Regions from separate parts of the Vibrio sp. MACH09 genome, predicted to be linked through region 1. Evidence: riboswitches for the same ligand, from Rfam matches in the RefSeq annotation. Region 1 holds a riboswitch; each other region holds the start of a gene.
The links. A riboswitch is a leader RNA that binds a small molecule or an ion and turns the genes downstream of it on or off. The one in region 1 is predicted to bind cobalamin.
Positions count from the first base shown of each region.

Region 2: it holds a riboswitch for cobalamin, as region 1 does, so the genes downstream of both, CHJ_RS19720 (cobalt-precorrin-5B (C(1))-methyltransferase) here and CHJ_RS14320 (TonB-dependent receptor) in region 1, are expected to answer to the same signal.
Region 3: it holds a riboswitch for cobalamin, as region 1 does, so the genes downstream of both, CHJ_RS08140 (sirohydrochlorin cobaltochelatase) here and CHJ_RS14320 (TonB-dependent receptor) in region 1, are expected to answer to the same signal.

Region 1 covers NZ_BSFZ01000001.1:3,174,156-3,184,777, forward strand. Annotated here, with positions in the region: rRNA gene CHJ_RS14305 (16S ribosomal RNA) at 1-322, opposite strand, end outside; gene CHJ_RS14310 (RNA recognition motif domain-containing protein) at 985-1,431, shown strand; gene murI (glutamate racemase) at 1,400-2,200, opposite strand; gene CHJ_RS14320 (TonB-dependent receptor) at 2,300-4,255, opposite strand; cobalamin riboswitch at 4,290-4,512, opposite strand; gene trmA (tRNA (uridine(54)-C5)-methyltransferase TrmA) at 4,748-5,857, shown strand; gene CHJ_RS14330 (YijD family membrane protein) at 5,920-6,297, opposite strand; gene fabR (HTH-type transcriptional repressor FabR) at 6,300-6,923, opposite strand; gene sthA (Si-specific NAD(P)(+) transhydrogenase) at 7,138-8,538, shown strand; gene CHJ_RS14345 (class I SAM-dependent methyltransferase) at 8,702-9,535, opposite strand; gene lexA (transcriptional repressor LexA) at 9,618-10,241, opposite strand; gene CHJ_RS14355 (Lrp/AsnC family transcriptional regulator) at 10,367-10,622, opposite strand, start outside.
Region 2 covers NZ_BSFZ01000002.1:991,335-1,001,956, forward strand. Annotated here, with positions in the region: gene CHJ_RS19690 (chemotaxis protein) at 1-824, opposite strand, end outside; gene ppiC (peptidylprolyl isomerase PpiC) at 1,051-1,329, shown strand; gene CHJ_RS19700 (hypothetical protein) at 1,434-1,991, opposite strand; gene CHJ_RS19705 (YaeQ family protein) at 1,998-2,531, opposite strand; gene CHJ_RS19710 (cold-shock protein) at 2,699-2,908, opposite strand; cobalamin riboswitch at 3,642-3,793, shown strand; gene CHJ_RS19715 (hypothetical protein) at 3,958-4,140, opposite strand; gene CHJ_RS19720 (cobalt-precorrin-5B (C(1))-methyltransferase) at 4,171-5,313, shown strand; gene CHJ_RS19725 (precorrin-8X methylmutase) at 5,360-6,013, shown strand; gene cbiE (precorrin-6y C5,15-methyltransferase (decarboxylating) subunit CbiE) at 6,010-7,269, shown strand; gene cobI (precorrin-2 C(20)-methyltransferase) at 7,296-8,078, shown strand; gene CHJ_RS19740 (cobalamin biosynthesis protein) at 8,080-9,774, shown strand; gene cobJ (precorrin-3B C(17)-methyltransferase) at 9,767-10,591, shown strand; gene cobM (precorrin-4 C(11)-methyltransferase) at 10,588-10,622, shown strand, end outside.
Region 3 covers NZ_BSFZ01000001.1:1,832,103-1,842,724, reverse strand. Annotated here, with positions in the region: gene CHJ_RS08150 (ABC transporter permease) at 1-595, opposite strand, end outside; gene CHJ_RS08145 (ABC transporter ATP-binding protein) at 588-1,463, opposite strand; gene CHJ_RS08140 (sirohydrochlorin cobaltochelatase) at 1,523-2,527, opposite strand; cobalamin riboswitch at 2,688-2,879, opposite strand; gene CHJ_RS08135 (diguanylate cyclase) at 3,171-8,456, shown strand; gene CHJ_RS08130 (tetrathionate reductase family octaheme c-type cytochrome) at 8,993-10,612, shown strand.

The DNA.
Region 1 (10,622 bases):
GGCTGATCATCCTCTCAGACCAGCTAGAGATCGTCGCCTTGGTGAGCCATTACCTCACCAACTAGCTAATCTCACTTAGGCTTATCCAATCGCAGAAGGCCCGAAGGTCCCCTCTTTTCCCCCGTAGGGCGTATGCGGTATTAGCTATCGTTTCCAATAGTTATCCCCCTCGACTGGGCAAATTCCTAAGCATTACTCACCCGTCCGCCGCTCGACGTCCAATAAATCATCCGAAGAATCTTTATTGCCGTTTCCGCTCGACTTGCATGTGTTAGGCCTGCCGCCAGCGTTCAATCTGAGCCATGATCAAACTCTTCAATTTAAAGTTTTGATTTTGTTTCTCTATTAAGAGAAACGGGACTCAACGAATACTGACTTCAAAACTGTCCTTACTCGAAAGTAAGAAGTAATTTTAAAGCTATTATCATTCCAACAGAATGATAATGAATTGACTGTGCTCGATAGCCATTTCTAATAAAAGAAGTGCTATCAAATTGGTCACTCAGTTCATTGAAACCGTTGTTGATTTCGTGCCCGAAAGCAGAGAATCATCTTCGATTGTCATCAACGAGTGCCCACACAGATTGATAGGTTTAAATTGTTAAAGAGCGTTTAACTGAACATGCTATTTCTCAAGCCTGAAGCAGTTAGGGATGCGTATTCTACGCTTCCAATTTTGTGAGTCAAGAAGTTTTTAAAACTCTTTTCTCAACCTAAACAAGATAATGAATTTAATCGCTCATCTCGTGTTGGTGTGGCGCATTATAGGGAGGAATTTATTACTAGCAAGATCTTTTTGCGAAATAATTTTTAACTGCTGAAAAAAACAGCAAACCAATATAATTTGAATAAAATTTCAACATTTGAACACCGTCACACCAATAGGTTGGCAATTAGTCAGGGTTAAACGTAAGATTCAAAAGCTATTTAATAAATCATTAAAAAGCTTTTATTCTATTAACTCACTAAATGTTGTATTCATTTATGGACTCTAAAAAAACTATTTTCTTAATTATCACTGTTGCCATATTAGGAACCGTTGTCTTTTCTCAAATAATGGTTTCTCCGGCAATATCTTTTATCATCGGTGTAATTGCTACTGCTGCTGTGCTAAATATTTCTAGTTCTACTTCTTCTACAGTATCAAAAGGCAAACCTTCTACAAAAACACTTTACGTAGGAAACCTCCCTTATAAGGCAAATGAAGCAAACGTGCGCCAGTTATTCTCGGAGTATGGTGAAGTATTTGCAGTTCGCTTAATGAAAGATAAGCGAACAGGAAAAAGACGTGGTTTTGGTTTTGTTGTTGTCGCAAGCAGTGACGCAGAAAAAACCATCTCTTCTTTAAATGACAAAGACTATATGCAACGGACTTTAAAAGTTCGTATTGCTAATGATCCTAAGCATCCAGAATCGGAAGCGTCTCAATAATATCAAAACCTAATTTTGATAGTGTTAAATTTAGTGCAGCCTCTTCAAAGGGGGTTGCACTAGAATATATTTTGTTCTTCTCTCTATTTTCTATTTCAGTTGACGACGATATTAGTGTCACCACTCTTCGTGCGATTGCATCCCCAGAGTCAACCAATTTAGTACTCTCTCCTAATACTTGAGATATCTCTTCCTTAATCAAAGGAAAATGTGTGCAACCTAGCACGACCACATCAACACTATTTTTTAATGGCGATAATATCTGTGTCAGCAAATGTATGTTTACTGAATGTCCTCTCAACTTCATCTCTGCCATATCCACCAGTTCAGTAGAGCCAATAAATGTTACTGGTATATTCTGCGAAAACTGAGCAATGAGTTGATGGGTGTATTCTCTCTCTACTGTTGCGGGAGTTGCTAAAAGACCAATTGCTGTTTTTGCTAGGTTTGCGGCCGGCTTAATTGCAGGAACAACACCAACAATAGGTATTTCAAATTTTTCTCTGAGGGTTGGCAATACCACTGTACTTGCTGTATTACACGCAATCACCACCATATCTATCGAATGTTGCTTGATAACATAAGAGAGTAAACTCTCTACCCTTTTAATCAGCGTGTGGCGAGAAAGTTCTCCATATGGATAGCCTTGATTGTCAAATACGTATAGGTAGTTGCAATTAGGTAACGACTTTTGGATTTGTTGATATACAGAAATCCCTCCCATTCCAGAATCAAAAATAAGGATCGTAGGGTTTGGATGATCTGTCATGCGAATTTCATTTAAAAGAGAAGAATGGCGTCATAATACTGAATCGTATTGCCATGACAAGAAATAACGAGAAGCCACCTAGGTGGCTTCCATTAATGATCAAAACTGATAAGCGGCTGTTACCAGAAACTTACGACCATCACCTGCGTAATAAGAAGTATGGCCATACGCTTGAGAAACGTACTGTTTATCCAAAACATTATCAATACGAAGGCTGGCAGTCCATGCATCAAGGGTATAGTTTAATGCCAGATTTGCGAGCCAGTATGACGGCAGTTTTTTATCGCTGTTGCTATTATCGCTGCTGTGGAAGCGCTCACCAACATACGCACCTTCAATATAAGTTTGTACATCCTCGGTGATATCGATGTCTGTAAAGAGCCTTCCAGTATGTTCCGAAACCCAAGGAACCTTTTTGTCTTTGTTTTCACCACCGATAAACTTGGCATTCACATAGTTATATTCAGCCCCAACAAGAATCGAGTCTATTAGATACTTATCAAAATAGAGCCCTACGCCATTTCTCTCTGATTTAGCAGCATTAACATTGGCACCATTACCGCTAGCTCCTGTCGGTTTCTCCGCGTTGCGATCATAAACAATTTCATCTTTTAATCGCAAATTATAAGCATCAAACTTTACCAGGTAGTCATCACCGATATGGTTCCAACCTGCTTCAAAAGAGTAACCTAGTTGTGGTTTTAGTCCTTTAACACTTGCCGGTGTTCTGCCCTGTTCATCCGTTTTAGCAAAGCGATAGTTAGATTCAGCTCTAACGTAATAACGAGTATTCGTAGTTGGACGAATATTGATCCCCAGTTCAGCTGCGGTTGCATCTTCGTTCAGTTTTTCGCCACTGACATAAGTTTGTGCATCGGTAATATCATCCTGTACACGCCCATAACGACCACCAGCAACGACCGCAACATGATCGGTCATTTTATAATTGAACTGGCTATAGACACTAGTTAGTAACTGTTCAACTTCTCTGCTAATAGAGGAGCTCTTATATTTGTAATCATTTCGACCTACATCTAGTCCTATAAGAGTATTGAGTTTTTGCCCAATAATACCTTCTAACTTAAATGCTCCAGAGATATTGTCGTTACTGGTATTAAATCCGCTATTCCAAGAGACACCTGTGGCAGACATCCTATCCAGACTCACATCAGCATTGGTCGCCCATTTTTCAGATACGTCTTGTCCATAACCAATACGAAGTGCTCGAGTAATTTCATGGCGATGGTCATCAGGCTTAGTTTCATCAGCTTTGGTTGGATCTTTATGAAACTGCTCCTCAGTCATGCTACCAGCGTACTCTCTGTTGTTGTCGTAATAGCTAACTTCGCTGTAAAAGGCCTTGTCACTATTTTGATAATCCAACCTTCCCAGCAACATACCCGACTTTCTGGCATTGTGATCACGATAATTATCACTGTTATCCTGACTTGCTGAAACTGAATAACGCCAGTTATCCACTAAAGAGCGAGAAATAGAAACACTACCAGCACGGGAGTTCATGTTGCCTGCAGATAACGAAATATCTCCACTGTCACGGCTGTTATTTAGAGTGATAATGTTAATTACACCACCAACAGCCTGATCACCATAAAGAACGCCTGCACTACCAGATAATATTTCTATACGTTCAACTTGATTGAGCAGTATGGTATTTAATTTCGGGCTAGATAAATCTTGTTTGTTAAGACGACGGCCATCCACCAAGATAAGCGTATTGTGTGCAGCTTGACTGCCGCTAAACCCTCTTATTGAAAAAACTGGCCCGCTGTTGCTATCCGAAACTTGTATTCCAGCACGTGAGCGCAACAAATTATCAAGAGATTTGGCACCACTGCGCTCTATCTCTTCTTTACCAATCACTTGAATATTGGAGGGAATATCCGCAATGCTATTAATATTGTCACTTTTTCCAATGACAACCATGGTTTCTAGAGCATTTGTTGTAGAAGTTGAAGTTTGAGTCTCTTCAGCGTGTATTTGAGGGGCGAGCAAAAGCAGCGACACCACTTCCGTCGCAATCAACGTTTTTTTCATTATTCTGTCCTAAATCGCGTATATCCTAATTAGTGATCACTCACTACTTACTGGCAGGTATTCGGACTTTAGAGCATGATATTGTGACAACATCGCCTTACATCTCACTTCCCGCTATTTCCTTAATTAGCAGTGTGTGGGTTTCCCCGTAGATGCTCGTTCTCTATTACCGCTGCGCGTCAGTTCTGGAGTTTCACCAGATTCCCTTAAAACAGTTACTTGATAGTAAACTGTCTACCAGCGGACATGATAATAAGTATCAATACCGTTACTGTCTAGTGTTAAAATTGACAACAACAACTTAATTGGCCAAATAAGGTTTAGCTTCGCGTTGCTATACTAAAGTTCAGCGGCACAAAATCGTTACCCATAAAACGGATCATTTAGAACCGCTTATTGAGGTCACAAGGCTATAGAATTTAATATCAATACTGGACAAGTGATAAAGATTGAATAAAATCTGCCCTCCTTGTAAATGTAAAAGGCATATCTATGACCACGCTTGACGTAAATCCAAAAAGCTATCAGCAGCAATTATCTGAAAAGGTCGCACGACTAAATCAACAGTTTGCCCCATATGATGTGCCGAACTTAGAAGTGTTTGACTCTCCAGAGCAACACTACCGCATGAGAGCTGAATTTAGAGTTTGGCATGAGGGCGAAGAGCTTTACTACATAATGTTCGACCAAAAAACTCGTGAAAAATATCGCGTTGATCAGTTTCCTGCCGCCAGCCGTTTAATTAATGACTTGATGACGCTGCTTCTAGAGGCGATGAAAGGAAATGACACTCTTAGACGCAAATTATTTCAGGTTGATTTTTTGTCGACACTTAGTGGAGAGATACTAGTATCACTGCTTTATCACCGCCAGTTAGACGACGTTTGGCTTGAAGCGGCTCAGGAGTTGAAAAAGCAACTCAACAATGAAGGGTTTAACTTAAACATCATTGGTCGAGCTCGTAAAATGAAACGGGTACTGGATAGAGATTACGTCATTGAAAAACTAAAGGTTCATGGCGAAGAGTTGATCTATCAGCAAGTCGAAAACAGCTTTACTCAACCAAATGGTATCGTTGCACAAAAGATGTTGGAGTGGGCAGTAGACTGTACTGATGATAGCCACGGAGATTTACTTGAGCTCTATTGCGGTAATGGTAATTTCTCTTTAGCACTAGCCAAAAACTTTGATCGCGTGCTAGCTACTGAGCTGGCAAAACCATCGGTAGACTCTGCACAATTTAATATTGCAGCCAACAAAATCGATAATGTGCAAATCATTCGAATGTCGGCTGAAGAGTTTACTGAGGCAATGGAAGGGAAGAGAGAATTCCGTAGGCTAAAACAGCAGAACATCGATTTGAGCAGTTACAACTGCAATACTATTTTTGTCGATCCCCCTCGTTCTGGAATGGACATTGATACTTGTAAGATGGTTCAAGGCTATGAACGAATTGTGTATATCTCATGCAATCCAGACACATTAAAAGAGAATTTGGATTTGCTTAGCAAAACTCACAACATCACTCGTTTTGCTCTGTTCGATCAATTTCCTTACACCCACCATATTGAGACAGGTGTTTTTCTTGAGAAAAAGGCTTAATACTCAACAAAAAAACGAGCTCTTATGAGCTCGTTTTCTACATTTGTTTGATTCTTATTCTGCTACTTCTGTTCTTTACGATTTAAATAGCCCATCTTCTTTCCAACCCACATCAATAGCAGCATGGTCACCAAAATAGCAAAGAAATTTGAGCCTACTTCTGGGTACTTTGCTTTTAAAAATGCAGAGTGACCAAAAGCACCGACAAAGAAACAAGCCAATCCCAACAAAGGAATATCTTCTGCAACTGGATTGGTTAGGTAGTTTTGATAGAGCATTTGCGCCGCAAGGGCCAGTGCGATAAGTGGAAAAATAGAGAATGAAACTTCACTCAGTGTTACTGAAGATAACAGCGCATTGCCACACATACCGGCAATAACAGCCAACAGTAGAGTTTTTCTTTCTGAATATTGATTTACGGGTGTTGAGTCACTAGACATAATTATATCCTATTCTTTTGTCGTTCACGTTCTTTTCTATACCAGTATGCGCCTTTAGCTACCATACGTAACTGCATAACAAGCCGCTCGGTAAGTTCTTCTCTTTCATGCTTATTAAGATCTAACGCTTCTGCTCCAGAGCTAAATACTAGAATAACCGAAGCCTCTGCCTGAATGCTTGCTTCTTCTTTATTCATGCCAGTGCTGATCAAATATTCAGTCATCTCAGCAACAAAATGTTGCATTTCTCTGGCTACCGCTGCACGAAAATCGGCAGAAGTCCCTGAGCGTTCTCGAAGCAATAATCGAAATACATTTGGGCTACTTTCAATAAATTCCATAAAGGTCTCTACTGAAGTCCTTATTACACTCCCTTCTTTAACAATTCTCTGTCGAGCTTGTCGCATAAGTTGACGAAGAAGTAATCCTCCTTCATCAACCATGGTCAAACCAAGTTCATCCATATCTTTAAAATGACGATAAAAAGAGGTCGGCGCTATGCCAGCTTCTCTCGCCACTTCTCGTAAACTAAGATTAGAAAAACTTCGATCGGCACTCAATTGACTAAAGGCGGCATCGATTAATGAGCGGCGGGTTTTTTCTTTTTGCTGAGCACGTATTCCCATAGCTTTATTAATACCAAATTAACCAATGACAGTCGGATACTATAACTCGAAAAACCCGTTTAGAAAAATGACAAACAAATTCATTGCGGCTAAGAGCTTGATTTCGTGAACTCCGTGATCATTACCACTGTATAACGTGCTGAGCATTTACCTAAACGATTATTAGGTTAATATCTCGCTATAACAATGTTAAAAATCATGGAAGAACAAGATAATGACTCAATCAACTCACTTTGATGTAATTGTAATCGGTAGTGGTCCAGGCGGTGAAGGGGCAGCGATGGGATTAACCAAAGCTGGATTGAATGTCGCAATCATAGAAAAAGAATCAAGTGTTGGTGGTGGTTGTACCCACTGGGGAACGATTCCTTCAAAAGCACTAAGGCATGCAGTTAGCCGAATTATTGAATACAACGGCAACCCTCTGTTTTCTCATAACAATTCCAGTTTACACTCTACGTTTTCCAATATATTAAGTCATGCAAAAACCGTTATTGATAAACAGACACGTTTAAGACAAGGTTTCTACGATAGAAATCAGTGCAGCCTGATTTTTGGTAAAGCGCAGTTTATCGATGACAATACAGTTTCAGTTATGCAAGCAGATGGCAGCCTTGATTACTATAGCGCTGATAAATTTGTCATCGCGACTGGATCACGACCTTACCAACCTGATGATGTCGATTTTAATCACTCTCGTATTTATGACAGCGATACGATTCTCTCTTTAGAGCATGATCCTAGACACATCATCATTTATGGTGCTGGCGTCATTGGCTGTGAGTATGCCTCTATCTTCCGAGGTCTAGACGTTAAAACCGACCTCATTAATACTCGAGATCGCTTACTCTCTTTTCTTGATAATGAAATATCCGACGCGCTTTCATACCACTTCTGGAATAGTGGCGTCATTATTCGTAATGATGAAACATATGAAAAAATTGAAGGAACGGATGACGGCGTCATTGTTCACTTACAATCAGGCAAGAAAATGCGCGCAGATTGTATCCTATACGCGAATGGAAGAACCGGTAACACAGACAAGTTAAACTTAGAATCCGTTGGGCTGACTCCAGATTCTAGGGGATCACTACAAGTTAATAAAAAATACCAAACAGGCAAAGAACACATCTATGCTGTGGGTGATGTCATCGGCTATCCGAGTTTAGCAAGCGCTGCCTATGATCAAGGTCGTTTTGTTGCACAGATTATTACTAAAGGTAAAGCAGACAACCACTTAATCGATGATATTCCAACCGGTATTTATACCATTCCGGAGATAAGTTCCGTTGGTCGTACAGAGCAAGAGTTAACTTCGGCTAAGGTACCGTATGAAGTTGGACGTTCATCATTCAAGCATTTAGCTAGAGCTCAAATTGCAGGAAAAGATATCGGCAGCTTAAAGATACTGTTCCACCGAGATAGTAAAGAAATCCTTGGTATTCACTGCTTTGGTGAAAGGGCTGCGGAAATCATCCATATCGGCCAAGCCATCATGGAACAAAAAGGTGAAGCAAATACCATAGAGTATTTTGTCAACACCACATTTAACTATCCAACAATGGCAGAAGCTTACCGCGTAGCAGCGCTAAACGGTCTCAATCGACTGTTTTAACAGCTATAGAGCTAAGCGCGACATTGTGCTTAGCTCTATCATTCAATCTATTTGTCATCGACGTCAATCAGGCGATGACATAGCAAAAAATGACTGTCGCTCAAGTAAAATATCCATCTAAATAACCAGACTTAAACGTTCTACCACTTCTGAGATAGGTAACCTACCAACGGAATTCGATCAAACTTGGCGTAAGCCTATGCTTTAAAGACGGGAATTTCGCAATGACTTTATGCCATAACTTCCAGCGGCCACACTCTTGATCAACGGGAGAGAAACTTTTCGCTGACTTTATCCACGGCAGCCATTGTAGAAATGAGTCTGTCGCTGATCGAAAACCATGTTGATAATTAATAGAGCCCATTTTTTGCCCCAGTACCGTCGATGATTTATCCCCAGCAACAACAAAACACGCTTGAGCATTAACAAAGTAGCGACCTAAGACTTGAACAAATGAAGCAATTTGATTTATTGAGCAATCTAGCAGAGCTTGCTCGCAGACGATTAAGACGGGTGCTGAGTTAGGAATAACTAATGAGTCAAGCCAATCAAGGTGATCAACTGAGCCACAAATTAATTGATAACGTTCATTTTTATGAAAAAGCCGTTGTCGCCAAACAAGGTTTTCAGAGACATCCAGTTCGATCCAGTGACATGAGCCGTTATCCAATCGATAAAAGCGAGTATCCAACCCCGCTCCAACATTCAATACCCATGCTTTGGGGTGCTGGCGTAAAAAATCATTAACTTTGTCATCACAGAGTTTTGTTAACGTCGCATGCAACAGTTGCTTTTGGTCGATATCTCCAGAAGTACACTCAGTAGAGAGCTGACATTGTCGGCACGCTTTGGCGGCAATTGGGTCATAAATCAGGCCGTTATCCACTAAACTCTCTCTGCTCCTCAACCACATTGGTTGCAACAGCCGAGTTGGAATCTGATAGTTTTGGTTGGATTCAGCCTTCGAAGATGAAGGCGTATTGTGTAATAAATTCATTATCATCTTCTTTAAACAAATAAAGCAGATGATAATGATTATTATTTAGAATTGCAACAGAAGAAATTTTGCTTTGTTACTATTACATCCAGTCAGTATTGCGAATAATACCAACGGCAATGCCTTCTATCGCTAGGTGTTGAGAGGTTAAATCCACTTCAATTGGAGAGAACTCTTCGTTCTCCGCATGCAACAACACGGTAGCACCTTGTCTTTCTAGTCGCTTAACCGTGACATCATCATCAACACGAGCAACAACAACCTGTCCATCGCGAACATCTTGAGTCTTATGCACAGCCAATAGGTCACCATCCATAATTCCGATGTCCTTCATACTTTCGCCACTGACTCTCAATAGAAAATCAGCTTGTGGGCGAAACATGTTCGCATCGACTTGGTAATGCGCTTCCACATGCTCTTGTGCAAGAATAGGTGAGCCAGCTGCTACTTGCCCAATTAATGGTAAGCCTGCGTCTTCGTTTGCTGCCTCATCTTGCAACAAAATTCGAATACCACGTGAGGCTCCCGGTATAATCTCGATCGCTTGCTTTTTTGCCAGTGCTTTCAAATGTTCTTCTGCAGCATTTGCAGAACGAAAACCAAGCTCTTTGGCAATTTCAGCTCGAGTTGGTGGCATACCTGTTACTTCAATTTTGTCTTTAATTAACTCAAATACTTGTTGCTGTCGGGGCGTTAACGGCTTCATAAGTCACCTGTCTTTTTATACAGTTAACTGTGAGTATATCCAGTATTTATTATCTTGCAATGAAAACCTGTTATTTTTTAATCACATCATAAATTTGGGGTCGAACAAGGTGATCTATTTGCTGTTTATGACTCATCCCATGCGTAGACATTAGTTTGCGTTGTGTACTTCGCTCTATTCATTGAAATGTGCGTCTTAAATGAACGGACATTGTCATTGTTATAAAACACCTCTTCTCGTAAGGTATCAAAAGCCGCCATATTAGGTACTTCAATGATCAAAACAAAATCCACTTCGCCGGTCACTTGATAGCACTCCTTCACTTGCGGAATACCCTGTATATGCTTCATAAATGCGTTGTTAAGATCTTTTCGGTCTCTC
Region 2 (10,622 bases), on a different contig from region 1:
GCTTCGTGAGCACCAACTTGGTGCGCTCTATCTGCACTCATTTCACTGGATAATGACGTGTGCAATATACGGTATGTATGAGACAACTGTGGATCATTTTGTACTTCAAATGCCAACTCATAGCCATCTAACCCGGGCATTTCAATGTCACTAACCAGCAGCTCAACTGGATTGTTCTCTTGTGCAAATTTACGCATGAGCTCTAAGGCGTCTAAACCGTTTTTACACACAGAGTAAGAGATATTAATACTGTCCAGAGCATCAGAAAGTTGCTTACGTGCAATACCTGAGTCATCCACGAGCAAAATATTGATAGGTTTTAAACGTTCTCTTTCGACATCTGTCAGGATAGGAATACGAGCTGATGCGTCTTGCGGGTAGATTTTCGACAACAGCAGTTCCACGTCAAGCATCTGAACAATAGAGTCATTGTGTCGAGTGATTCCGGTAACGAAGACATTTCTGCCTGCGGTTTCAGGTGATGGTTCGATAGCGTGCCAATCACAGTCAATGATTTTATCTATACTTCTCACCATAAAAGCAACAACAGTCCGTAAGCAGTCCGTCACGATAAGATAGCTATTCTGATACTCTTCCGCAGGAATGGCTCTAAAGCCGATAGCGGCAGCCATATCAATAACCGGAACAGTTAAATCACGAATAGTCACCGTACCAATAACATGATGATGAGAGTGTGGTATTTGAGTGGTCTTGGTAAACGGGACTATCTCTCTGACTTTTAGGGTTCCTATAGCAAAACTCTGTTGATTTAAAGAGAGTTTAAATAGCAGCATACCTTGGGATTGGTTAGCCTTGCTTTTCATATCAAAATCCTAACTAGTTAGCGAGATCTGTCTGTCGAATAGGGGAATATTAGTGGGTGATTTGATTGTCAATACGATGAATCTTATTAACTCATACCGTATTATCACCTGAATACTAGTATATTCCCTTACATTGGTTATTTGAATACTTTTTATCGGCAATATACTGAAGAAGTTGAGCTAATCCGTTAAAATTACTTAAATTGATTAGATACAGGAAAAAATCATGGCAAGAACTGCTGCTGCTCTCCATATTCTGGTAAAACATGAAGCTCAGGCGAATGACATTTTAAAACAGCTAAAAAAAGGCGCTAAGTTCCATTTACTGGCAAAAAAATACTCCACTTGTCCATCTGGGAAAAAAGGTGGCGATTTGGGGGAGTTTCGTCAAGGTGCAATGGTTCCACAGTTTGATAAAGCGGTGTTTCGTAATGAGGTCTTAACCCCATTTATCGTTAAAACTAAGTTCGGTTATCACGTAGTGAAAACGTTGTGGAAGACATAGTGAGCTAATAATAAAAGAGAAGTGAGATTAGCGTCGCCCTTTGATAGAGCTCCTTACTTAACACGTTGGCGTTTTTAGATAGAACAAAACGGCTACTCGAAAGATCAATTAGCCTTAGTAATGGATTTAACCCAATTGAGTACTTTATTGGACCATTGCGGTGATGGCACCGTTTCTTTGCCGTGATAGAAACTGGCGATAAGCTCTGTGCGGATCTCTTGACTGTGTGCGCGTAGAGCTTTAGACAGGAGTTCTGCGGTCTGGGTTGCATGATCATTCGCCAAGCTAAAGTCCATGTCGAGATTGCCTTGTAGCATCAACCAGAGCTTAGTGATTAACGACAGCTCTATAACTGAATCAGCATTCAGTTTATCAGACTGTTTGCTTCCGACTGCGTTAGCAAACACATCATGCATAGCAGTAATTGCGTCCAGTTGAGATTCTAAAATATGGGTCGCTTCTACATGCTGTTTGGTTAACAGGCCAAGAAGTAATAGCTGAGGATTCTGGTCGCTTTTTTTATTACAAACAGCATCAAAAAAGGCGGCCTGTTTTTCGATAAACTGGGCGAATAACTTGGCTTCTTTATCTGATAGATGAAGTGTATCCACTCCAGCAATTTCAAGTTGCTGCTTTAAACTACTGACGATGATTTCACGCATCAACACTTACTCCTTCAATGTTTGCCACGTTACTTCACACTCACCTTTTGCTGCTGAAATGTAAGCTGAGTTACCCGTAAGCATAACGGAAATATCCATGGTTCTTTCAATCAGCTCTGCAAGTTGCGATATCTCGGAATGATCGAACTGAAAAACTGAAGCATCAAGCATGTTAAGTTTAGCTGAGTTTTGTGTCCACCAAACAGATGATTTGCTATTGAAGCTATAGATAAGCACTTTTTTGGCCAATCGGGTAGATTTCTTTACCCTTTCTGGATCAGGCTCACCAATATCTATCCAAAGTTGTAACTGATCATCAAGTGTCTTACACCAGATATCCGGCTCTTCAATAGTAGATAGGCCTTTAGTGAAGGTAAGCTCAGGAGAGGCATTGAGACAGTACGCAAGTACTCTGGTCATCATTCGTTGGTGAGTCTCTGATGGATGCAGAGCAGTGGTTAAGCTGATTGAATCATAATAATCGCGATTTAAATCGGTAAGGGCGATTCGGAACTTAAAAATGGTCGGTTTTAAAGCCATGGTGGTAGTTTCTCTTAGCTTTGATCTTAAGGAAGATATAGCTTGTTAGTTTGGATGCGACTCAATTTTGCTTCTGCGCATTGGGGACGAGACAGTGAAACAGAGACAAAAAAATAGCCAGTCGTGAAGACTGGCTATAAAATTTTTAGCGATGTATCAAAACCAAATTAAACAGGTTTGATGTTCTCAGCTTGTGGGCCTTTTTGGCCTTGAGTTACAGTGAACTCAACTTTTTGACCTTCAGCAAGAGTACGGAAGCCGTCAGATTGGATTGCGCTGAAATGAGCGAATACGTCTGGGCCGTTTTCTTGTTGAATGAAACCGAAACCTTTAGTTTCGTTAAACCATTTTACTGTACCAGTCACTGTGTTGGACATAGTCTTAATTCCTAATAAAAATTGTGTTGATCCCTTATGGGAAAATTTAGATAGCGCGGAAAAAATAGATTGCTATTTAGTTACAACACGGCGGAGAGTTTTGAGCTGACCAACGACTTACTTGTAAATCCTAAAACAAAAGCTTTTCTTTCTAGCCGTTTGGGAGCTTAAATCAATATCGTAGGAAGTCAACGAATATTAGGTGAACTTTATGTAATTACTGGACTATTTTACAAAAAAGATGCATTTTTTTGATTTAAATAACATTTTTCAATTGTGATTTTGTAATGATTCTCTTCTGAATGTGGCTAATTACAAGCTCATTATTTGGTCAATGAGGCATATTCGCTAATTTTTTGCGGAAAAAGCAGAACAATATAGTCTAGCAACGAGGATAAAGAGTGTTGAAAGATGTAAATGTGACTTTAGCGTAATTGACTCAGGTCACATTCACAAAATGTGGCTTTATCTGCTCATTGTCCATGGGAAAAATAACAGTTAATTATCAAAACCACTGCTAATGTAAGTAATCGTGATGATGTTCACTAAACTAGAAACTTTTCAAAGACTTGAAGAATGTCGCTATTCATTGGATAAAAACTCGCTAGGGTGTTGAACTGTATGGCATTCAGTTTTTAGTTCTATGGTGAAATGCTGCTTATTTATTAATTCCACGTCATTTGCGTGTTAGTAATTTTGATATTAATCAAATTAACTATTTCTGGGCTATGCGACACTTTTTCTTGTCGTTAGTGCATACCTTAGAGATAAGGTTAAAAGTGAATTAGGTGAAAATCCTAAACTGTACCCGCAACTGTAAATGATGTTTTGTCTGTAGTGCAAAATCATCATAAGTCAGAACCTGCTAACAACAAGACACTCCAATAGTCTGGGCGGGATCACTCAGTAATTGAAAATTATTGCCATGGCGCGCATAGATTTATTGGGGATACAAAGTAACTTGATGAAGTTATTTCGCAATAAAATCAGATATCTAGATAACGAAATATCAAGATAGCCATACATTAAGGTAACGATGCAATGGGCAGTCAGGCAATAACCTTCTCTTTTGACATAAATAGAGTGGCAGTATTAAGCAGCTCGTCACTATCTATATCTGTCTGCTGCTCATTTTTTACTAACTTGTTATTCAATGGGTTGTCTTGGTTTTCTCTTTCTAAAATCTGTCTTTTGGCAAAAGCATCATATGGCCATATTTGCGGCCATCCCAATTTTCTTTGTTTAACAAAGCGGTACATCTCGTGGGAAGACTAAAGCGTTCTGCCAGTAAAACAGAGCTACGCGGTGGATACACCACGGGGGCATGTGCAGCAGCGGCAGCGCGAGCGGCAGTGAGATATCTTATTCATGGACAACCATTTAAGGATATTGAAATACAACTGCCAAATAGAGAGTTTGTTACCTTTGCTTTAGCACGCCTCGAAGGGTCGGATGAAGTTATTGCTGGAGTGGTTAAAGACGCTGGCGATGACCCTGATTGTACTCATGGTATTGAAATTCAATGTATTGCTAGAAAAACTAGAGGGAGCGGCATCTCTTTGATTGGCGGTAAAGGCGTTGCGGTCGTTACATTGCCCGGTTTAGAGCTACCAGTGGGGCAACCTGCTATTAATCCGGTACCCAAGCGCAATATTCTAGAGATGGCGGCATTGGAGTGGACGCAAACAGAGAATAATCGCGATATACAGTTTGGATTAGAGCTGGAAATCTGTGTTCCCAAGGGGGAAGAGGTTGCTAAAGAGACCATCAGTGAAAGGCTAGGGTTGATAGGTGGAATATCGATTCTGGGCACCAGAGGAACGGTAAAACCGTACTCCACCTCAGCGTTTTCGGCTTCAGTGAGACAATCGATTCAGATCGCGCAAGCCAATCATCACCATCATGTTGTATTAACCACCGGCAGTCGTTCGGAACAAGCTGCTATGGCATTGCTGCCACAACTTTCAACTATGGCATTTATTCAGGCGGGCGATTTTCTGGGCGTAGGACTCAGAGCATCGAAGCGCTATGCGCTACAAAGAGTCACCATGGTTGCCATGATAGGAAAAATGGCCAAGTTGGTGTCCGGTCGAATGATGACACACGTCTCTGGGCATGCCATAGATTTTACCCGTTTAGCTGATATTGCCAGTGAAGAGGGAATATCTGAGTCACTTTGTAGACAAATTGAACAGGCCAATACTGGTCGACATGTTCTAGACCTATTGAGGGGGAAAGAGCATGGCCACTACTTCACCCGCTTATGTCAGGAAACGCATCAACACGCTATGGCGTATACCACGGATGCACTGCAAATCAACGTGCTACTTATTGATTTTGATGGAAGCTTGTTAGCTTGCTATCCAGAAGAAAGAGTTGATATTGCTGATCGGTTGACGGAATGAGCCGATCGAGTAACGACTCGATAATGATAACTAAGGTAGAAAATAGATGGACAAAATGAAACAGATGACCCGTCAAGGGCGACAAATAGAAGAAGGTTCATTTTCGATTATCGATCGTGAAATTAACGAGATTCATGGCGGGCATAGCTTTCAGGATAATCAATGGCAAGCGGTTAGACGTGCCATTCATACTACTGGTGACTTTGAGTTTTCTTCTCTGTTTCGATTCAGTGAAGGAGCGGTTGAGAAAGGCATAGAAGCCATAAAGGCAGGGTGCCCGATTGTTAGTGATGTCACCATGATCACCAGTGGATTGAGCGCCCAAAGGTTGTCAGTGTATGGCAACAAGACTCACTGTTTTATCGGTGATGATGATGTTATCGCGACAGCGAAAGAACGGGGTGATACGCGTGCCATTTGGTCTATGCGCAAAGCAAGAGATGCTGGGCTATTGGATGGCGCGATTATTGGTATTGGTAATGCGCCTACCGCTCTGTTTGAAGTATTAGAGATGGTGGCGAACAAAGAGATCAATCCTGCTTTGATTATTGGTATTCCTGTTGGGTTTGTTAAAGCGGTAGAGTCAAAACAAGCGTTAATTGAACAAAGTAGCGTAGCGTATATTGCCAGCGTTGGCCGTAAAGGTGGAAGTCCAATTGTCGTCTCAACCATTCATGCGCTATTGGCACAAAGCGTATGATCAGAATAACCGTAGTCGGTGTACCTGAAGATGGATGCATGAGCTTATCCAGCCGAGCGGTGAGCGCGGTTACTCAGGCAAGAGTCGTTGCAGGGCATGCAAGGCATCTAGATTGGTTTCCTCAATACCAAGGTGCATTTTTAGATATGTCACAAGGCTTCTCATCCTGGCTCAGTCAAGTTATCGACGAGAGCGAAGAGGGAGGGGTTGTTGTACTGGCCTCCGGCGACCCACTGTTCTTTGGAATTGGTTCTACACTGCTTAAAAAAGTAGCCAGTGAGGAGCTCGCCTTTATTCCGTCTTCCAGCTCCGCTCAGTTGGCCTTTTCCCGACTGGCTCTTCCTTGGTCTGATGCGCAGTTTTTATCGTTTCATGGTCGAGAACTGCAGGGTGTTGTCAGCCGCTTACAGCAAGGTGATCTGTTCGCAATCTTGACCGACGGTAAGAATACACCGCAAGTAATCGCGCAACACCTTCAAACGTTTAACGAGAATCACTGGCAGTTGTCTGTCTGTGAACAGCTAGGGGGCAGTAGGGAGAAAATTACCACGCTAACCGTCGCGGAATTAGCGAGTTCTACCGAGCCGTTTGATGAGCTAAATATTCTGGTGGCAAAACGTGGTGAACAGACGTACTGGGGAGGGCAGGGACAGTTCTCCGATGACGAGAGCTTTGCTAAGCGTGTCCCGCATAAAGGCTTAATCACCAAGCAGTCAGTGCGACATTTAGTACTCTGCCAGCTGCGACTCAATCGACATCATGTGATGTGGGATATAGGGGCAGGATCGGGATCTGTTGCGATTGAAGCCGCGAAGCAGTGCTGGAAAAAACAGGTATTTGCTGTGGAATGTAACAGTGATTGTTTTGATGCTATTGAGGATAATCTCCACGTTCACGGCACAGATAATCTCCAGTTAGTCAAAGAGAAAGCTCCTCAAGCTCTATTGGAACTCCCTTCACCCAATGCCGTTTTTGTCGGGGGTAGCCGCGGAGAGATGGAGAATATTTTGTCTTTCGTATGGCATAAATTGCTACCAAATGGGCGCTTAGTGGTCTCTGCGGTGACATTAGATACCGTGGCTGAAGTGTATCAGTGGAGTAAGCAGCAAAAACTCAATATGGACGTTCAGTTGGTTAATATCTCACAAACTCAACCGCTTGCTCATTATATGCGGTATCAGGCAGAGAATCCGATTCACCTATTTACATTTACAAAACCAATGTCGCTAGAGCAATCCTCAGCTACAGAAAATTAATATCCGAATAGATTGGAGAGAAAAAGATGAAAACTATTACAAAAGGCCAATTATATTCAGTTGGAGTTGGGACAGGGGACAGTGAGCTTTTAACACTAAAAGCCGCAAGACTGATTCAGCAAGCAGACATTATTGCTATTCCAGAAAAAAATAAAGGTCAAGCTGACTCGTTTGCGTGGGAGATTGTGTCAGGAGCGATCAACGAGTCGGACATAACGGGAGAGAAGTGCTTTTTGCACTTTCCAATGACCCGAGATGCATCGATCAATGTTCCAGCATGGCAAACAGCCGCAAGGGAAATATTTGACCATATTGAGAACGGAAAATCCGTTGTGTTTGTTACTGAAGGGGATCCTTCAGTATTTAGCACTTGGGCTTATATTCAAGAAGAGTTACAACAGTTGGCTCCGCATATTGAGCCGATTATTGTTCCGGGTGTAACTTCAATTACTGCGGTTCCTGCCGCGACTAAAATCCCTCTAGCTGACGGCCAAGAACGCTTTTGTGTGGTTCCCGCGACTTATGGTATCGAGTGTCTTTCTCAGTTGGTGAAGGAGTTTGACACCATTATGTTGATCAAAGCAGGGCGAATGATCCCTGCTCTGATTGCCAAACTAGAAGAATTGGATATTTTAGACTGTGCTACCTATGTCTCTCATGCCAGTTGTGAACAGCAGCAGATCTATAGCAATTTGAAGGAGGTTCCTGAAGGGCACCGCTATTTCTCTATGGTTCAGCTCTCTATTCGTTCTCGTCGAGGCATTCTACGGGGCAATGGTATAGACGGCTCAGTGGCTAAGGTTGACTAGCATGAACATTGCCATATATGCCATTACCAAACATGGCGCTAAGCATGCGCGTCGGTTAAAGCAGGAGTTACCCTATTCTCAGCTGTTTGTCGCAGAAGTAGGGCGGCAGGAAGGAGATCAGTCACAACTGCTTAGTTTTCCTCTTTCGACGTTTGTAGAGCAACAGTTTGCACATTTTGATGCGCATATATTTATTTGCGCCACTGGAATTGTCAGCCGTGTCATTTCGCCATTAATTGTCGATAAGCGAACGGATCCGGCAGTGGTGACTCTTGATGAGCAAGCCAACTTTGCTATCTCGCTGTTATCGGGTCACCGTGGTGGTGCCAATGCATTAACGGAACGAGTGGCACATATCGTGAAGGCGACGGCAGTGATCACAACCGCCTCAGATGTGTCTGAAAGTGTTTCTGTGGATATGTTAGGCGCTCCGTTTGGTTGGCAACTGGACAGTAAAACTGAACAACACATTACGGGTGTCTCTGCTGCGGTGATCAATGATCAGCCGGTTGTTATTGTGCAGCAAGCGGGAGAGAAAAAGTGGTGGAAGTATGACAAACGTATGCCTGCGCACATTGTTTGTCACAATACTGTTGAAGGTATCAATCCCTCTGATTTTCAAGGGGCGATTGTCATTAGCGATCAGCTAGACGTTTCTATCCCAAATTGGCAAAAAGAGTGGGTGTTGTGGCGTCCAAAATCCTTGGTGCTAGGCATAGGATGTGACAGAAATACACCAGCCTCAGTGATCAAAGAGGGTTTAGCGCAGTTTAGCCAGCAGTTTAACCTTAGCCTCGACTCAGTAGCGGCTCTTTCGAGTATCGATCTGAAAAGTGATGAGCAGGGGATTATTACGGTTGCAGAACAGAATCAATGGTCATTTGATACCTTCGCGCCTGCCGTTCTTGATAGTGCGGAAGGCATTGAAAACCCGTCGGAATATGTCAAAAAAGTCACTGGGAGCCAGTCGGTTGCTGAAGCGGCCGCATTAACGCTAAGTAAAACTAACTCGTTAGTGGTTGCGAAGTGGGTGTTTAAGCAGGATGGTTACAACATGACCTTAGCCTGCTGTCGTCGCGAATTTAGTGAGTCTCTTGTTCAGCAGAACAGAAAAAACTGGTTAAACAAAAAACGTCACCATGGGCATGGTGCTAAACCAGAGCCGATAAAACTGAACGCCTATGGAAACGAAGTCGTAGAGGGTTATCAATGTAAACCCAAACATGTAGACCTCAATCGACCCATGCTTTATCACAGTCACCACATTTTACTTTGCGAAGGCGGCCGATGTGCTAAGGCGGGCAGTAAAAATCTCGCTCATGAACTGAGAACGTTATTGAAAGAGATGGGACTTGGTGCCGGAAATAAACGTATCAAAATATCCCGTACCATGTGCGCAGGAGCATGCAGAAATCGAGCAACCATGGTGATATATCAACGTCATGAGCAAGGGCAAGCCGCCATTAATGACGGACTCTGGCTAAAAAATATTGAAGAAATATCAGAAGATAAATGGCGAGTTGTTTTCAATGCTCTGGCTGATAATACGCCATTACATCAACGACTTGGTGATGAGCATTTTGCGGTGATTGCCCCAGCAGAAGAGTTACAGACTACAGCCCAAATTGAAGAGACATCATCGGATAATTCATCGTTAGAAGAGCGTTCAGCACAACAGGAATCAGCAAATGGCTAAATTATTTTTGGTGGGCTTAGGGCCCGGCAGTTTGGAACACATGTCAGTTAAAGCTCAGCAGGTTATTAAGAGTGTTGATGTTGTGGTGGGTTACGGTTTATACGTTAAGTTGATTCAACCTCTGCTTACCGACCAGACATTGGTGCGTAGTGGCATGACAAAAGAGTGGCAAAGGGCGGATAGCGCAATAAAGCAGGTTCAAGAAGGAAAGAATGTCGCACTCGTGTGCTCCGGTGATGCGGGTATGTACGCCATGGCTCCACTGATATTTGAACTTATCTCGTCACAATCATTGGATATTTCAGTTGAAACGGTTCCCGGTATAACCGCAGCCAACGCTTGCGCGTCTTTGGTTGGGGCTCCACTTGGGCATGACAGCTGCACAATTTCCCTGTCCGATTTACTTACGCCGTGGCCTGTGATTATCAAGCGTATAAAAGCGGCCGCGGAAGCGGATTTCGCGATTACTTTTTACAACCCTAGATCGCGGAAACGTCAAAACCATATCGTCGAAGCGAGAGATATCTTATTGCAGCATCGCAGCAAAGAGACACCTGTAGCGGTGGTGAATGCAGCATATAGAGATGAACAGTCGGTTCAGTTATCAACGTTAGAGCATTTCGTTGAGTTAGAGTTTGCCATGAATGCGGCGGTTATTGTTGGTAATAGCAGCAGCTATCGATTTGATGATTGGATAGTGACTCCAAGAGGGTATAACAAAAAATACTCACTAGAAGATGGCGCAACCAAGCAAGGGCAACGTGCGGGACAAGCACTAAAAAATATAGAACAACAAGAAACTGGAGAAGCAGTATGACCGTTTATTTCATTGGAGCAGGCCCCGGAGA
Region 3 (10,622 bases), 1.3 Mb from region 1:
ACAATGATGCTAATAATTGAATCACGCTTGGCATTTGATCGACAGGAAAAAAGGTGCCGGACAAAAACATCATCGGGGTGATTATGAAGGCATTCATTGTCGCTTGATCACGATGATTCTTCATTTTGAGAGCAACGATGAAGCCGATAAGCGAAAATGCGGTCAGGTGCAGAGTAATCGCGACTAAAAATTGAACGGAAAAATGTAAGCTGACACCACAAAATAAACTATAAATAGCGATAATGCCGACCGGAATTAACCCTTTAGTAATACCGTACAACACTTCACCGATAATAATCTGCCATCTCTGGTTGGGCGCCAGCATGTACTCTTCAAAAATCTTTAGATAAAAGCGGCTGATATTGATCTCTGTAGCAATGTTATAGCTTTGATTCATGCTGGACATAGCCAGTAGACCAGGCAACAAGAAGGTGAGATAGCTAACGCCGTCTACGGTGGTATCTTTACCAACTCCGTAACCAAAGGCCATCAGATATAGAAATGGCGGCACGGCTCCAGCCATGACAATTCGTATGATTTTTTTACGTAAAACGGTACATTCGCGATAATAAATGCCAATAACGCCATTAAGCATCTTTTGTTAACCTTTTTCCCGTTAATGTTAGGAAGACATCTTCCAATGTCGTTTCTCTAATGCTTACTGCTGCATCATCTATCTGTTTTACCCTTTGCAAAGCCTCTTCTCGGTTAACGAAAAACTCTTGCTGTAGACCATCGGTTTCAATATCAACCACGACATTACCTAGCTGTTGTTTTAAAGAGTGTGGGGTTCCTGTTGTGATAAGTTTGCCTTGTTCAATAAAAATAACGCGTTTAGCAAGTCGTTCAGCTTCTTCAATATAGTGAGTGGTTAAAAAGATGGTGCACTGCTGCTGTTGATTAATCTTGCTCAGAAAATGCCACATTTTCCTGCGACTATGAGGATCTAGGCCAACCGTTGGTTCATCCAAAAAGAGTATTTTAGGCTTGTGCATTAAGGCGCGAGCAATAACCAGCTTCCTTTTCATACCGCCAGACAGCTTTCCAGACAGCTTGTTAGCATGCTCAGTTAATTCTGCGAACTGTAAGCTCTCTTCTATCCGTTGCTCTAGCTCTTTTCCTTTTAAATGGTACAGGTAACCGTGAACACGAAGGTTTTCTTTTAGGGTGAGCTCTCTGTCAATGTTGTTGTGTTGAGGAACGACACCAATCAATTTTTTCAGGTTAAGTCTTTTAGGGTGGTATTTCTCACCTTGATAAAGAATCGTGCCAGTACTGGGTTCCAGCAGACCAGAGAGCATTTTAATGATGGTGGTTTTACCTGCGCCATTCGGCCCAAGAAAAGCACATATTTCCCCTCGCTGAAGCGAGAAGTTTACCTTGTTTACCGCGGTAGATTTATCAAATACTTTAGATAAATTAACCACTTCAATCAGTTTTTCGCAGCTATCTGTTTCTTTCATAGTGCCCTTGTTCTTGTCACGAGATGAGAAAGGCTGGTATTTGCCAGCCTTGAATTACACTATTTTAATGTGATGCCAGCGTCGTTAGCCGCATCTTTAAGGTGCTGCAAATAGATCTGCTGTATCTTCTCGCTGCTTCCTAAGCCAACTAAAACAGGAGTTACATCGATGCCTTGTTTGGTTAACATTACTTTCCAAGAGTCATCTTCATCTCCAGCCATGTCGTTGCTAGCATGGTCTCCAGCCACCACCATTAGTGGTTTTATCATCACTTTTTTGCTGCCGTCTTGCTTGATTTTGCTTGATAGGGCATCAAAATTTGGGTGACCCTCAACCAGTCCGACGTAAGATTTTACCTCTGGATACATCTGGTTTAGTTTGTCTTCAAGTTCGTAGTATAAGCCAGTAGAAAGGTAGTCATTACCATGTCCCATATAAACTAAAGCGGCTTTATTACGTTTTGCTAGCTCAACATCATCAGCTAACGCTTCCGCCAGTTTATCTAGGTCTTTAGAGTACTCATATTGCTTACCCCAAGTCCCCATTAATGGTCGACCAAGAGCGATTTTTTGGAATGGTTTAAACTTCTCTTTGATGGTCTGAATGGAGGCGAGAGCATCAACGTAAGCCACTAGATCCGTGTACTCTTCTCCATGTGTTAACAGAGTCGTTTGCACAACGATATTTTTATACCCTTCATTCTGAAAATCCGCCATGGTGCCCAATACATTTTTCACATGGTAGAAAGAGTCGGGCACTTCAGGGTGATCTTCTTTATATTGAGTGTCATTTTGTCTGCGATGCCACTTTTTACGAATGATATTCGACGTAAATGCAAAGCGAACAGGGGTGTTTGGATAAGCTTGTTGAATGGTATTTTGTATGGCGATTAAAGAGTCTACAGCGGTGTTGTAAGTGGTACCAAATGCTGCGATCACGATCGCTGATTTTTCGTCATTAGCTTTATTCATAGAGTCCGATGCAATTGTGGGGCTGGATAGAAGGCATAGGGCAGATACTGATAACAGCGCCATTAGCCGTTTTTTAACTATTACAAGATTCATGTTTTGTCTCCGAATTAACACATTGCTACCTTTACTACTAAGGAAAGGTAATTGCTAAATCAAAAACAGGCTTAGGGAAACAGATTAATTAAAAGAGATGACTTCTAATTTAATGGATATAGTCGAGTAACCCGCTCGCATGTTTTTTGGGTAGAACAGAGTTCTATATTTACCGAAAGGCAGGTCTCCTGGCTTATGGGTCGCTGTGCTCTAACTGTCCTTCCCGGATTAACAGTGGACATTGTCGCTAGGCACTCGCCATTTACAGTTGCGGGTACAGCCCAAGCTTCTCACTTGGTTCCCTATTAAAAAACACTTCAATTCTAATGATGCCAGATTAAATGTGTTTTACCTTAGGCTAGGCTAGTGTGCCTATTAACCGAATGCTTGTTCGTGAGATAGGTCAAGTTTATCTTAATCGATTGAAATTTGGTGTAAAAAGGTCATTTACAATAGGAAAAGTAACAGTGAAAAGGCGCCAGTTTTATCCCCTTTAAGGCTATTACTGATAAGTGAGTCATTAATTGCTATAAAAATTCGGATTAGCCATGTCATTAATAAATCTTATGTTAAGCTTAAATGTATATGCTCAAATAGTTTCAAGATGTAGGATTTAGAGCTGTACCTATAAGGGTTGATTATTGTGACGGAAGAAGTAGTAAACCATGTTTCTAAAGTAAGTTTTTATCGAGAAAATTTCCTGCTTTTTGAACCATGCGCGAATAGCGATGAGTTATGGTGTCGTTCTTGGTCGAAACAGACAGAAACTTTTCAGATATCGTTAGCAAAAAGAAACGAAATCTTATGTTTAAATCAGCTGGCAGGAAAGGGCGCTCCTAAGCTATCTAGCCAGCAAGACGCTGATGCGTCGCTGCATTTACTGCTGTCACACCCTAGGCAGTTATCTCAGATCAATTTGGCTAAGTTATCGATTCAGCAGAAGATAACCATTGCAAAGTCACTCATTTCAGCTCTTGCTGATGTTCATGCCAATAATGTATTTCATTTCTCAATTAGACCTTCGGTATTTTTATTAAGTGACGACTTCACGTCAGCAGTTATGGTGGACTTTAGTTCAGGACGGATCTGTCCCAAAGGGTCTACCGGCATTAGTGCATTCTATCCCTATAATGCCGATGCCCGATTTTTGGCACCTGAGCAAAATTACCTTTTAGATCGACCTATAGATAATCGTGTTGACCTTTATTCTCTTGGCTGTGTGTTAGTTTGGCTGTTTACGGAACAGCTTCCTTATAACGAACTACTCAACGAAGAGGAGATAGGTTACGCGCACATTAGTAAAAAATTGCATTTTGAGCATCGGCTGATAGGGCTAGATGACAGTGAGCATAAAGACAATATTATTCAACTTGTTAATGGCTTGATTAACAAGGAGCCGAGTCAGCGCTACCAAAGTGCCGCAGGGGTGCTAAAGGACATTGTAGCGACGATTGAAATGCCGTTACAAAGACTAGATGAAAAGGAGAACAGTCGCTCATTATCAGATAGGTTAATACTTCCCGATAGGCTCTATGGAAGAGAAGCGGAAATAGAGATATTACTCAGTGCGTTTGACCGTGTCACAAATGGGCGATCTGAAGCCATACTTGTTGCCGGCTATTCAGGCATTGGAAAATCGGCTTTAGTGAATGCGATTAAGAGCCCAATTATAGATTCAGATGGTTTATATCTAACGGGTAAGTTTGATCAATATCAGAGGGACATGCCTTATCGAGCTATCCAGCAGGCGTTAACTCAACTGGTTAAGCAGTTGCTCTCTATGCCAGAGGCCAGTGTCAATGATTGGCGGGACAAAATAAATACAGCCTTGTATCCCAATGGTCAGGTGGTCATCGATATCGTACCTGAATTGGCATTGTTGCTTGGGCCTCAACCTGAATTATCTCAGTTAGGATCAGAGGAGCAGCAGAATCGATTCAATCGAGTATTCTTAGATTTTATTCATGTGATTTGCAGCGCTTATCGGCCTTTAGTGTTTTTTATTGATGACTTACAGTGGGCTGATACCGCAAGTATTCAGTTAATACGGCTGTTGATTACCGATGTAAAGAGTCGCCATTGCCTCATTTTAGGTGCCTATCGTGATAATGAAGTGGATGAACGCCATCCATTTAGTCAAATGCTTCTCGGTATAGAACAGGCTGATATTGAACTGCAAAAAATAACCCTTTCTCCTTTAGCCAATAGCATTGTTACTGAGATCTGTGCGGATACTTTACAGCGGCCAGTATCGGATGTGACGCGATTGTCTGCCCTGATCTATCAAAAAACCAGAGGGAATCCGTTTTTCTTTCGCCAGTTTATACAAGAACTGTATCAACAAGATCTGCTGAGTTTTGACTATCAAGCTCAGAAATGGCGTTGGTCTACTGAGCAGATTAAGCTTCAGAATATTACCGATAATGTTGTTGATCTGATGACTGAAAAGTTAAAGCGGTTACCAAATGCAACCAAGGAAATTATTGAAAAGGCCGCATGCGTAGGTTCGTCAGTGGCGTTAGACATTGTAATTGAACTGACGGAGGGAAAATCGGTACAAGAGACGATTGCTCTGCTTCAACCCGCTTTGAACGCTGGGCTTATGACATCTTTGAGAACCAAAATCGCCTCCGGCTCTGAAACGATTAATGCGGTACGCTTTCTTCACGACCGTGTCCAGCAAGCGGCCTATTCGCAATTGAATGACAGCGATAAAAAAGCCATTCATTATCAAGTGGGCAACTTGATGCTTGATCGAATGCTGGCGAGTAGTAGCGATAAAGATGAGCACTGCTTTGAAGTGGTTTCTCACTTAAATTATGTTCATGAACTGTTAGATAGCGAGCAGAAACAGCAATTAATTTATTTAAATCTACTCGCGGCAAGGCGCTCCAAAGCATCCAATGCTTACTCTACTTCCGTTAACTTCTTTAATCAGTTGTTTAAAATGCTGGCTTTAGACAGCAAGAGCGCCGGCGAGATAGGGAACAGCGCAGCCATTGAGAAGTTAGAGTGCCTTTATCTGTCTGGTCGATATAAAGAGGCAGAAAAGTACCGGGTTGAATTAGAAAGCGTCGCGCTAAGTGATGAAGAGGATGTTCAACTGCAAGTTATATTGATTACGCAATATACACGTTACGGCGAACTGACAAGGGCGATAGAGCAGGGAATTAAAGCTCTTGATAATATAAATTGCTCAATTAGTGACGATGCGGATGCACTGCAACAGGCTATATCGGGAGCGATAAACAGTTTGGCAACAACCCCATTTGATGCCCTACTTAAAAAGCACAGTGTCGAAGATAAAAGTGTTCTACTGACGCTTGATATCTTAATGGCAATGCAACCTTGCTGTTATAACTCGGGTTCACTGCTCTTTCCTATGACAATTTTGAAGTTATTAGAACTGACGCAGCAGCACGGTAATTCTGCCTACTCTAGTTATATCTACACCATGTACGGTTTGTTGTGTACTAAGGTTTTGAAAGACTACGATACCGCTTTCGAAGCGACCCGCTGTTCGCAAGAAATCAGTAAGCAATACCCTAAAAACCCCATGGTTGAAGGGCGTTTATCCATGATGAGAAGTAACTTCATTATGCCTTGGCAACTACCATTACAAAAGAGTGGAGAATTAAGGGAGACAGCGTTTCAGCAATGCTTTGAGCAAGGCGATTATTACTGGGGTGTGCACGCCTATATATTTGGCTTTTACGCTGATCTTATTTGTGCTCCTTCTCTAGATATGATGGTGACTCGAGTAGAAAAAGTGATTGATATCTGTAAAGAAATCAAACAGCCCGCTCAAGTTTTTTTAAGTACGCTACAGCGGAACTTCTTACAGATTTTAGAAGGGAAACTAGACAACACCAAAAACCTAAGTCATGAAAGCGGATTTGAAGACAAAGCGATCAGTTTCTACCAACAAACCAATTATATGTGTGGTAAGTACGATAGGTTGCTGGGACGTCTGCTGCAGGGTTACCTATTTGCTAATTATCAACAAACACTTGCGGTTACCTTAGCGGAGGAGTTAGGGCCAGATGATCTTGATGAAGGGATTTTCCATGAAGCGGTTTATACTCAATTTAATATCCTGAGTATTCTGGCGCTGAAACAATCTAACCCTAGTGCTGTCACGCCTCATTATGAAAGCTGGTTGCAGCAGGCTTGGCAAAAATACAAACAATGGTATCAGCTCAATCCAGATAACTTCTCTGCAGGTTATTACCTAATTAGTGCGGAGTTCTATGCGACGCATGGTGACGAGTTAAATGCGTTTAACGCCTATGAGAAATCGATATCCGCATCGGCAAATGCTGGCTTTGCACTATATCAAGCGATTGCGAACGAAAGAGCAGGGCTATTCAGAAAAAAAATTGAGCAAGAGGCTATAGGGAATGCCTATTTAGAGCAAGCCAAACTGCTCTATAACAAATGGGGTGCCTATTCTAAAAGTATTGAAATAGATAGAGTATTTATCACCGGAGATTACAAGCCCGCCACCAGTTCCGTTCAGTACCTCGACTGGCAATCGGTGATATCGGCTTGCCAAGATATTTCACAGCCCTTGTTATTGTTAGACTTAATTAATCGGATATTGATTAAGACAGCCTCCATGACAGGTGCGCAACATGTCTGCTTTTATCAGATAGAGGAGGGGGCTTGGCAGCAAAAAGCATCATGCCATCATGGAAAGATTGACAAAACGGTTGCGCCGGAATCAGCCGTGCCTGAATCGATTCTGTTTTATACCTTAAACAGTCGTAAGATACTGGTGATAAAAGATGCGCAAAACGATCATCAACATGTCCGTGATCGCTATGTTGTTGATAAAGGGGTTCGGTCCGTGCTCTCTTTACCTCTGTTTGTCCACAGCAACTTAATTGGTGTTTTATATTTAGAGCATACAGAAACGGTAAATCTGTTTACTGCTCAACGTGTGCAAATCATGGAACTATTGGCCGGCCAGTTTGCGATTAGTTATCAAAATTCACAGTATTTTAAACAACTGTCAAAGCAGAATGAAGAACTGGAAGAAGCGGTCGAGCAGCGCACCTCTGAGCTGAATCAGAAGAACAAACATTTAGAAATTATTCTTCAAACCTTGCCTGTTCCCTTTGGTATTACCACGGTTGAAGGACGCTTAGTCCAAGGAAATGAACATTTACTTGAGTGTTTAGAGCTCAGTGAAGCGCAATCAAAACAGGTGAATGCTAGTCAGTTTTATGTTGACCAAGACGATAGAAAACGTCTGTTTTCTCAGCTTGATATTGATGGCGGAGTGACCGATTTTGAATGTGAAATGAAGACATACCATGGTAAGCCCTTCTGGGCGACCTTGTCCGTCACTAAAATCGAGTTGGATTTTGGTGTTGGGCTGTTTGTCACAATCAGTGATATATCCGATAGAAAAGAGAAAGAGAAACGATTAAAGCATCAAGCTTTTACCGATCCTTTAACCGGAGCGCAGAACAGGCGTGCCTTTAAACGAAATGCCAATAATCTTCGCATAGTTGAAGCGAATACTTCGCTGTCAGTTGCAATGCTCGATCTTGATAATTTTAAAGGGTTAAATGACACTTTTGGTCATACCGCTGGTGACATAGTACTGCGACAATTTACTGAGTATGTACAATCTCATTTGCGTGACAAGGATATATTAGGGCGTCTTGGAGGAGAAGAATTTGGTCTAGTTTTAAGCCATATTCAGCCAAAAGAGGCGGTTAAGGTTGTTCAGCGTATTGTCGAATTGGTTGAAAAAATGACGGTTTTGGCTGAACAACATCAAATTCAATTTACCGTTAGTATTGGTCTTACACGCTGGAAGAGAAGTGAATCACTGCAAGAGTCACTTAATCGTGCAGACAGTTTGTTGTATCAAGCGAAGCAGCAAGGACGAAATCAGGTACAAACTGATATTAAGTAGTCGAGTTACCGGTTTAAAACGGTAATGCGAAATAAATGCGTAATACCCTTTAAAGAGAAAAGCCATTTAAAGAGAAAGGCCATTTAAACAGAAAAGCTATTTATATCTCCATACCCTGAGTGGAGATTAAATAGCTTTTTTAGCAGGAGTGAAAGATTTTCCTTTATATGAAATTGAGCTCTCATTGTATTTGTATGACTAGCTGTTCACTCATTTATTCCTCTGTAAATATCCCCATTTCTATCAAAAAACTGTTAAATCTCCATTAACAATTTCTGCCGACTGAAAATATTTATCTTTTTGTTTTTATTGAATTAATTTTGGTTTCTTGATGTATGTCAAAAACCGGTTTTCGCTCGCTTAAAAAATAATTGTGATCAGCGTTGAAGCTTTGCATTTAACAATGCTTATTCCTTATACAAACAATGGTTATTGAGTGTATATTAGTAATAGGTAATTAAGTGATTGATGAATTAGATTGAGCTTATTTTATCTGTTTAAGTCACTAAGTCACTCCAGAGAAGGTGAGACAGAAAATGAAAAGACTATTTGCCTCGATAATTGTTATCACATTATTTTATAGCTCGTGGTTATCTGCTTCTAGCGCAGAGAGTACACCAGTATCAAGTAAACCCATTTCTTCCATAGCCAGTACCGCAGATCACTCTACGTTTGAGGTTCTAGATCAAGAGTTTGATTACGCTCCCGATGTAACCGAAGCTTGTCTGGAGTGTCATACGGAAGCGTCTAAACAGATGCATAAAACTTTTCACTGGAACTGGGCGAAAAAAGTGGATGGCGTGATGGTTGGTAAAGCTGAAAATGGCTTTAACAATTACTGTGTCTCTGCGAAGGGAAACGAAAGTTGTACTCAATGCCATACCGGTTATGGGTGGAGAAATGAAGATTTCGACTTAGAAGCGGAAGAAAATGTTGACTGTTTAGTCTGCCATGACACAACGGGTACTTATAAAAAATCGGCTGCTTCATCGGGTCACCCTTATTACGAAGACACTATGGTTGGCGGTAAGCTGAAGAAAGCAGTGGACCTCGCATATGTCGCTCAACATGTCGGTACGCCAGACAGAGAAAACTGCCTAGCATGTCATGCTGTTGGAGGTGGTGGTAACGGTGTTAAACATGGTGATACGGATCTCTCTCTGATAGAGCCTGAATTTGCTTTAGACGTACATATGAGCCCGGAGAAACTAAACTTCTCTTGTCAGGACTGCCACACCACCAGCGATCACAAAATATCGGGTCGTTATAACGACAGAAAAGCCTTTATTGATCATGATATGAATAAAGGAAGAAGCGAACGGGATGGCAACAATGTCTCTTGTGAATCTTGTCATAGCGCAACGCCCCATAACGATCGTGATATAGATGCTCATACTGCGAAAGTAGCCTGCGCATCTTGCCATATTCCTGAAATGGCACGCGGCCCTTATCTCACTAAGTTGTCCTGGGATTGGTCTACAGCAGGCCAACTTAAAGATGGTAAGCCATATAGTATCGATGAAGAGTTCGATGGAGTGGTGAATCATGCGTACATGAGCAAGAAAGGCACATTTGAATGGGGTAAAAATGTTGTACCAGAATATCGTTGGTACAAAGGCGAACTTAAACAGATGACCTTGCTTGATACGATTGATCCTAGTCAGGCACCGATCGATATCAACCCTCCTAGCGGCGATTACAATGATCCAGATGCCCGCATATGGCCATTTAAAATCCACAAAGGCAAGCAGCCGTTTGATACAGAACTTAATCATATTCTACCTATTAAGCTATATGGTCGAAAAGGCACAGGGGCATTTTGGACCGAATTTGATTGGGACAAAGCATTGGCTGCGGGAGCCAAACTGAATCATGTTGAATTTAGTGGCAACTACGATTTCATAGAAACCAATGGATACTGGCCTATCAAGCATATGGTTGCGCCAAGTGAGCAATCGGTGCCTTGTGTTGAGTGTCACAGTAGAGACAGTCGGTTAAATGGCTTAAATGACTTCTACCTAGTAGGAAGAGACAGCAACAGGTTTGTAGAGTGGTTTGGTGCCATCGCGATATGGGGCGGGCTCTTACTGGTGGTTATTCATGCGATAAGCAGAATAGTGTCCATACGCCGTCGATCAGCAACCATGAAGAAGTAGAGACAAAGGA